2 regions of the Streptomyces sp. 5K101 genome follow, and region 1 is predicted to be linked to the other one. Evidence: riboswitches for the same ligand, from Rfam matches in the RefSeq annotation. Region 1 holds a riboswitch; the other holds the start of a gene.

Region 1 (4,242 bases):
CTTCGCTGTGCCCCCCGGCTGGATAGGGTGGGACCATCCTTATCGGCTGTGGACCCAGGAGTGGACCATGAACGTTGTGACCCCGGTTGGCGGCGACAGCGTGGCGGCCCTCTCCTGGCCGAGCGTGCTGAACGCCCTCCTCGACAACCGCGACCAGAGCGCCGACGCCACCGCCTGGGCCATGGACCGCATCCTCAGCGGCGAGGCCACCGACGCGCAGATCGCCGGCTTCGCGGTGGCTCTGCGGGCCAAGGGCGAGACCGTCGAGGAGATCTCGGGCCTGGTGCGGACCATGTACGAGCACGCCAACCTGATCGAGGTGCCCGGTCCCAGCGTCGACATCGTCGGCACCGGCGGCGACGGCGCGAAGACGGTCAACATCTCCACCATGTCCGCGATCGTCGTCGCCGGTACGGGCGCGAAGGTGGTCAAGCACGGCAACCGGGCCGCGTCGTCGGCGAGCGGAGCCTCGGACGTCCTGGAGAAGCTGGGCGTCAACCTGGAGCTGACGCCGCAGCGCGTGGCCGAGGTCGCCGAGGAGGCCGGGATCACCTTCTGCTTCGCGGTGAAGTTCCACCCGGCGCTGCGCCATGTCGCCATGGCCCGCAAGGAACTCGGCATCCGCACCGTCTTCAACTTCCTGGGCCCGCTCACCAACCCGGCCAGGATCAGGGCGCAGGCCACCGGTGTCGCCGACGCCCGCATGGCGCCCATCCTCGCCGGCGTCCTCGCCGAGCGCGGCGCCTCCGCGCTGGTGTTCCGGGGCGACGACGGGCTGGACGAGCTGACGACCACCGCCACGTCACGGGTATGGGTGGTGCGCGACGGCAAGGTCCGCGAGGAGGCGTTCGACCCCCGGGACGTCGGCATCGACCTGGTGCCCGTGGAGGCCCTGCGCGGCGCGGACGCCTCGTACAACGCCGATGTGGCACGCCGCCTGCTCGGCGGCGAGACGGGCCCGGTGCGGGACGCCGTCCTGCTCAACTCGGCGGCCGCGCTGGTGGCGCTGGAGCCGACCGGCGGCACGCTGAACGAGCAGCTGGCGGCAGGCATCGCGCGGGCGGCGCAGTCGATCGACTCGGGCGCGGCACGGGCGACGCTGGAGCGCTGGGTGACGGCGAGCAACGCCTGACGTGCGCCTGGCTGGGGGGGCGCGGTCCACTATGCGGACCGCGCCCTTGCGCCATCCGAGACGTATGGCAGGATGCTCTGCAAGGTCATGAGTGACAGCGATTACGGCCCCGGCCCGCTGTCCGGCAACCCTCCGTCCGTGGCGGGGTGCCCCGGGTGAAGACCAGGCCGCAGGCAGCGAGGTCTGTGGCAAGCGCGGACCCCTTCCGCCTCTGGGGTCCTGGTCCTCGAGGAGCTGTCTCGTGAGCAAGCGAATGCGATAGGGCGTTTCCGCCCCTTCTTCACCACACCTCCGTACGGCCCGTCCGTGCGTCGAGGTCTTTCCCCGTACGCCGTCGCACAGCCGAACTGTCGCGCCGTCACGGGGCCTGTCGAAGCCGACTCGCCTTTTCCTGCCGGGAGATACCGTCATGTCCGCACGCCCTGTCGCCGCCACTGCCACCACCGCCGCTGTCGCCTCCGACCCCTGTTGCGCCGCGCCGCTGCCCGTCCTCGGCCGGGACGTCACCGTCCCGCTCGTGACCGGCGGCGAAGTCACCTACGCCGCACTCGACTACGCGGCGAGCGCCCCGGCGCTGCAGCGCGTGTGGGACGACGTCGCCGCGTACGCCCCCTACTACGGCAGCGTGCACCGGGGCGCCGGGTACCTCTCGCAGCTGTCCACCGACCTGTTCGAGAACAGCCGGGCCACCGTCCACTCCTTCCTCGACTGCCGGGACGGCGACCAGGTCGTCTTCACCCGTTCCACCACGGACTCGCTGAACCTGCTCGCCGCCGCGCTGCCCGCCGACTGCCAGGTCTTCGTCTTCGAGACCGAGCACCACGCCTCGCTGCTGCCGTGGGGCGACAGCCGCGTGACGTACCTGAACGCGCCGCGCACGCCCGGCGAGGCGGTACGGACGCTGGAGCACGCGCTCGCCGAGCGCGACCCGTACGGCCCGGCGCTGGTCTGCGTGACCGGTGCGTCGAACGTGACCGGTGAGCTGTGGCCCGTGCGGGAGCTCGCCGCCGCGGCCCATGCGCACGGCGCGCGCATCGTGCTGGACGCCGCCCAGCTCGCGCCCCACCACCCCGTGTCCGTACGGGAGTTGGACGTCGACTGGGTCGCCTTCTCGGGGCACAAGCTGTACGCGCCGTTCGGTTCCGGCGTGCTCGCCGGCCGCGCGGACTGGCTCCAGGACGCGGAGCCCTACCTGGCGGGCGGCGGCGCGTCGCGAAGGGTGGCGCGGCGCGCGGACGGCGGCGTGGACGTCGAGTGGCACACCACGGCCGCGCGCCACGAGGCCGGTTCGCCGAACGTGATCGGCGTCTACGCGATCGCGTCCGCGTGCAAGGCGCTCACCGAGGCCGGGTTCGACACGCTGGTCGAGCGCGAGCAGCACCTGATCGCGAAGGTGCGCGAGGGGCTCGCTGAGGTGCCGGAGGTCCGCGTCCTGTCGCTCTTCGGCGACGACGCGCCGCGCGTCGGCGTCATCTCCTTCGTCGTGGACGGCTGGAACAGCTCGCACTTCGCGGCGGCGCTGTCGGCGGAGTACGGCATCGGCGTCCGCGACGGCCTGTTCTGCGCCCACCCGCTGGTGCGGACGCTACTCGGCAGCGGCCCGCAGGAGGTCGGCGAGTGCGGTGCGCCGGAGGCGGCGCCGGGGGAGAGGTCGCTGAACGCGATCCGCGTGAGCTTCGGCGCGGGCACGCCGGACGAGCACGTGGAGCGCTTCGTGGGGGCGGTGCGGGAGCTGGTGCGCGAGGGCGCGCAGTGGACGTACCACACGGAGGACGGCCGCTGCGTCCCGGCGGTCTGACCCGGGGGCGGTCCCGGCGGTCTGACCCGGGGGCGCTGCGCCGCCCGGGTCACGCACGGCCCGCCGTCCGGGCTACGCGTCGAGGCCGATCGCGAACGCCGCCTCCAGGTCGTGCTGCGAGTAGGTGCGGAACGCCACGTGCGTGTCCGTCGCCTCGACGCCCGGGATCTTGCTGATGCGGCCCGGAATCACGTCCGCCAGGTTGTCGTGCTTCGCCACGCGCACCATGGCGATCAGGTCGTACGTGCCGGTCACGGAGAAGACCTCGCTGACGCTGTCCAGCGCCGCGATCGACTCGGCGATCTCGGGGATGCGGTCCACACTGGTCTTGATGAGCACGATCGCGGTGATCACGGCTGGCTTTCTCCCTCGGTGGCCGCTGCAGATGTCCTCACTCTAGTCCCACCCCCGAATCGGCCCCACGCGTAGAGGAAGCCCGCCGAGAAGCCCACCAGGTGTGCCAGGTAGGCGACCCCCGGGCCGCTGCCCGCGTTCCGGGCCGCCAGCCACTGCAGGACGAACCAGAAGATCAGCACCACCCACGCCGGGAAGCGCAGCGGCAGGAAGAAGAGGAACGGGAACAGGCTCGTCACCCGCGCCTTCGGGAGCAGGAAGAGGAACGCGCCCAGCACCGCCGAGATCGCCCCGGAGGCGCCCACCAGCGTCTGTGCGGATTCCGCGTTGGCCACCGCGTACGCGAGCAGCGCCACGTAGCCGGCGATCAGGTAGAAGAGGGCGAACTCGGCACGCCCCATGCGTTCCTCGGCCGGCGTGCCGAAGACATAGAGGAAGAGCATGTTGCCCAGCAGGTGCAGCCAACTGCCGTGGATGAACAGGGCGGTGAAGGGGGTCAGGAGCGCGCGGGGTGAGGCGGTCAGGAGGTCCGACGGGATCACGCCCCAGCGTTCGAAGTACGCCTCCTGGGCCGCGAGCAGGGCGTCGCCGAGCCCGTGGGAGGGGTCGAGCCCCGAGACCGGACTGACGACGAAGATCGCGCAGCACAGCGCGATCAGCCCGTAGGTGACGGCCGGCCCCTTCGCCGCCTCCCGCATCGTGCCCCGCGCCCTGCCCCACCTACTGATCATGGACAGAGCATGGCGTAGGGGGACCGAACGGTACAGAGTGCCTCGCCGGGGCCGCGGGTACCTGCCCCGAGCCGGGCTCCGTGTGAGCAGGGGGTGTCCCCTTGCCCGTAGGGTTACAGGCAGTACATCCGCAGTTCGACGGCGCACCGCGGCACAGGAACGACGGAAGAGGACGGCACGATGACGACGGTTCCCTGGCCTACCGCCGAGACCAGGTGGCGCTGCAC
Region 2 (4,242 bases), on a different contig from region 1:
ATCCGGCGCCCGCGACGGACGGTCTGCGTGCCGCGTGGTTCCTTGCCCCACCCGGCCTGCGGACCTCACCGACCCGATCCAAGTTCTGTCACTCTCACTCGGAGAGTGCTAACGCCAATGATTAGCACTCGACCCCTGAGAGTGCAAGCGCCTGACGCTCACGGTGACCGCCGCGGCGCACGCACGAGGGGCCCGCATCCCCGTCTGTGGGATGCGGACCCCTCGTGGCGTGCGTGCGCCGGTGGCCGATCGCGTCTGGATCAGTCGGATCAGACGGCGAGCTTGACCATGTCGGCCTGCGGACCCTTCTGGCCCTGCGAGATCTCGAACTCGACTCGCTGACCCTCTTCGAGGGTGCGGTATCCGTCCATCTGGATCGCGCTGTAGTGGACGAAAACATCCGCACCACCGTCGACCGCGATGAAGCCGTACCCCTTCTCCGCGTTGAACCACTTGACGGTGCCCTGAGCCATGCCTAACTCCCCTATTACTGGCCCTTGCACAGGACCGCACTTCGCGGACCCGGGTCAGACCTCACCCCAGCAGGAGGGGTGTGCGCCGGAACGCGTCGACCGCGGCTGAATGTATCTGCCCAACTGCCCTCCGCAACAGGTCAATCGGACGAGAAATCTGGGCAGGGCCGATCGGCCGATCCATGCGAATTCATTGAATTCCGGGGCAAGTCGGGCCCGGCAAAGTGCGACTTTCGGCGCAATTCGATCGCTTACTTTGGCGCATTCTTGTGGAGCGGGAACGCATTGCCGGGCAGCCGGCGGAGGGGGCTTCCCAGACTCTACCGCGCTCAACCATGCAGAATTACCCCCTCCGCTTCTCTCGCGGAGGGGGCAATGCCGATAACGCGGGGTAACGCGGAGGGGATCAGCCGCCGGCGACGGCGGGGATGATCGACACGCCCGCACCGTCCGGCGTCGCCGTCTCGAGGCCCTGCTCGAAGCGGACGTCGTCGTCGTTCACGTACACGTTGACGAAGCGGCGCAGCTTGCCCTGGTCGTCCAGGACGCGGGCCGCGATGCCCGTGTGGTTCTTCTCCAGGTCCGCGATGACCTCGGCCAGAGTCGCGCCCTCTGCGGAAACCTCGGCCTGACCGCCCGTGTACGTGCGGAGGATGGTGGGGATACGGACGTTGACGCTCATGCGAGGCCAGCCTCTCGGAAAGAGTCCAGGTTGGGTCGGATGACAGCGGTCATACCCGTCGTGGGCGCCACCGCGTCGAGGGTCTTGAGGCCGTCACCCGTGTTGACGACGACCGTGGTGAGGGACGGGTCGATGACACCGGCCTCGATCAGCTTCTTCGCCACGCCGAGGGTCGTGCCGCCGGCGGTCTCCGTGAAGATGCCCTCCGTGCGGGCGAGCAGCTTGATCGCGTCCACGATCTGCCCGTCGGTGACGTCCTCGACCGCGCCGCCGGTGCGGCGGCAGATGTCCAGGACGTACGGGCCGTCGGCCGGGTTGCCGATCGCGAGGGACTTGGCGATGGTGTCGGGCTTCTGCGGCCTGACCACGTCGTGGCCCGCCTTGAAGGCGACGGACACCGGGGAGCAGCCCTCGGCCTGGGCGCCGAAGATCTTGTAGGGCTTGTCCTCGACCAGACCCAGCTTGATCAGCTCCTGCAGGCCCTTGTCGATCTTGGTGAGCTGGGAGCCGGAGGCGATCGGGATGACGATCTGGTCGGGCAGCCGCCAGCCGAGCTGCTCGCAGATCTCGTACGCGAGCGTCTTGGAGCCCTCGGCGTAGTACGGGCGGAGGTTGACGTTCACGAAGCCCCAGCCCTCGCCGGCCGGGTCGCCGATGAGCTCCGAGCAGAAGCGGTTGACGTCGTCGTAGTTGCCCTCGATGCCGACCAGTTCACCGCCGTACACGGCGGCCATGACGACCTTGCCCTGCTCCAGGTCGTGCGGGATGAACACGCAGGAGCGGAAGCCGGCGCGGGCGGCCGCGGCGCCGACGGCGCCCGCGAGGTTGCCGGTGGAGGAGCACGAGAGGGTGGTGAAGCCGAACGCGCGGGCTGCCTCCAGGGCCTGGGCGACGACACGGTCCTTGAAGGAGTGCGTCGGGTTGCCGGAGTCGTCCTTGACGAACAGCTTGCCGGCCTCGACGCCCAGCTCGCGGGCGAGGTTGTCGGCCTTGACGAGCTTGGTCCAGCCGGGGTTCAGGTTCGGCTTGTCCGCGACGTCGGCCGGGACGGGCAGCAGCGGGGCGTAGCGCCAGATGTTCTCGGGCCCGGACTCGATCCGCTTGCGCAGGGCTTCCGGGTCGCCGCTCGGCACGTCGTACGCGACTTCGAGCGGCCCGAAACAGACCTCACACGCGAAGATCGGGCCGAGGTCGAACCGCTCGCCGCACTCGCGGCAGGAGAGCCCGGAGGCGGGGCCCAGGTCGACGGATCCGGTGGAATCGGCGGATTCGTTGGTGGTGGCAACAGTCTGCACAGCCATGGAGGCGAGGCCCTTTCTCCTCATCTTCCCCGCGACGCACCTCGCCGCGAGACGGAATTGGCACCTTCCCTAGCCGTGAGCCTCGCGCGATGAGCGCAGAGATCGGCTGGAGGGTTGCCGGGGCTTCAACGGGCCGTATCCCTCTGCCCCTCTGGATGAGCGGTATTCGGTTGTCGCGCGCGGCGACCCCGACATGCGGCGGTCACGCGCGTTGTTCAAGACTGTAGCCGAACCCCTGGACGCTTGAGATGGTCGTCCGATCCGCGAGATGGAGATCACGTGCTGGATGAGGTGGAGCGCTGGCTCGCCCGACGGTCCTGGTCGGTGGCCGACCGCCCACTCGGCCGGCTGCTGGCCGCCAAGAAGAACACCACGGTCAGCGTCGTGCTGCCGGCCCTGAACGAGGAGGAGACCGTCGGGGAGATCGTCTCCGCGATACGCGACGGGCTGATGTCGGGCCCCGTTCCGCTGGTGGACGAGCTGGTGGTGATCGACTCGGCGTCGGGCGACCGCACGGCGGACGTGGCCGCCGCGGCGGGCGCGCGGGTGGTCCACCGGGACGCCGTCCTGCCGCACATACCGGCCGTGCCTGGCAAGGGCGAGGTGCTCTGGCGGTCACTGATGGTGACCAGCGGTGACATCGTGTGCTTCGTCGACGCGGATCTGCGCGACTTCTCCGCGGACTTCGTCTCGGGGATCGTCGGGCCGTTGCTGACCGAGCCCGAGCTGCAGTTCGTCAAGGCGATGTACGACCGCCCGCTCGGGGGCGCGCCCGCTCAGGGCGGCCGGGTGACCGAGCTGGTGGCGCGGCCGCTGCTGAATCTGCACTGGCCGCAACTGGCCGGTTTCGTCCAGCCGCTGGGCGGCGAGTACGCGGCCCGGCGCTCCCTGCTGGAGCAACTGCCCTTCCCGGTCGGCTACGGAGTGGAGCTGGGGCTGCTGGTGGACGCCCTCAACCTGGTGGGACTCGACGCGCTGGCGCAGGTCGACGTGGGCACGCGCCGGCACCGCCACCAGGACGGGCAGGCGCTGGGCCGGATGGCGGCGACGATCTACCGCACGGCTCAACTGCGCCTGGCACGCGGCCACTTGGTACGGCCGGAGCTCACCCAGTTCGAGCGCGGCGAGCACGGATTCGTACCGCGCAACCACCAGGTGGACACCGAGGAGCGGCCGCCGATGCGCGAGATCGGTGAGTACGCGGCGCGTCGCGCGGCATAAGCCGGACCTTGTGTTCAGTTTGTCTAACTTTCCTCTGTATGAACCTCATGCACCTCGCCGACCTCATGGACGTCATGCACGGGATCCGGGACACGGCACCGGCCCTGGCCGCCGAGGGGCCGCGGTACACCGGTGAGCCGGCCGGCGCCGGTTTCCCCGCCGAGCAGCTGTGGCTGCTCGGCGGGGTCGCGCTCAGCGTGAGCGCGGCGGGCGCGGTCGCGATCGCGGCGGCCCGTGGCCGGAACCGTGACCGCTGACCCGCGGCACGGCCGCACGCACGTTTGAGGGAATGCGGGACGGGCTAGGTTCGCCACATGGTCACCGACGCTGCTCAGATCCTCGTCGCTTCCAACCGCGGCCCGGTCTCCTACTCACCGGACGGCAAGGGCGGGCTCGACGCCCGCCGCGGCGGAGGCGGCCTCGTCTCCGGCCTCTCCGCGATCGGCTCCGACGCGCAGTCGCTGTGGGTGTGCGCCGCCCTCGGCGACGGCGACCGCGAGGCCGTGCGGCGCGGGGTGAGCGAGCCGGGCGTCAGGATGCTCGCCATCGACCCGGCGCTGCACTC

The links. Region 1 has a riboswitch for S-adenosylmethionine ahead of ACLB9X_RS01690 (aminotransferase class V-fold PLP-dependent enzyme). Riboswitches for the same ligand answer to the same signal wherever they lie in the genome.
Region 2: linked by a shared signal. The riboswitch ahead of thrC (threonine synthase) and the one ahead of ACLB9X_RS01690 (aminotransferase class V-fold PLP-dependent enzyme) in region 1 are both predicted to bind S-adenosylmethionine.

What each region holds. Positions count from the first base shown of each region.
Region 1 is NZ_JBKFFO010000001.1:378,707-382,948, reverse strand. Features, by position in the region: gene trpD (anthranilate phosphoribosyltransferase) at 68-1,132, shown strand; SAM riboswitch class IV at 1,216-1,333, shown strand; gene ACLB9X_RS01690 (aminotransferase class V-fold PLP-dependent enzyme) at 1,542-2,930, shown strand; gene ACLB9X_RS01685 (Lrp/AsnC family transcriptional regulator) at 3,003-3,284, opposite strand; gene ACLB9X_RS01680 (rhomboid family intramembrane serine protease) at 3,281-4,015, opposite strand; gene ACLB9X_RS01675 (hypothetical protein) at 4,196-4,242, shown strand, end outside.
Region 2 is NZ_JBKFFO010000006.1:141,031-145,272, reverse strand. Features, by position in the region: gene ACLB9X_RS14230 (cold-shock protein) at 270-473, opposite strand; gene ACLB9X_RS14225 (MoaD/ThiS family protein) at 880-1,155, opposite strand; gene thrC (threonine synthase) at 1,152-2,456, opposite strand; SAM riboswitch class I at 2,474-2,618, opposite strand; gene ACLB9X_RS14215 (glucosyl-3-phosphoglycerate synthase) at 2,736-3,677, shown strand; gene ACLB9X_RS14210 (hypothetical protein) at 3,716-3,934, shown strand; gene ACLB9X_RS14205 (trehalose-6-phosphate synthase) at 3,992-4,242, shown strand, end outside.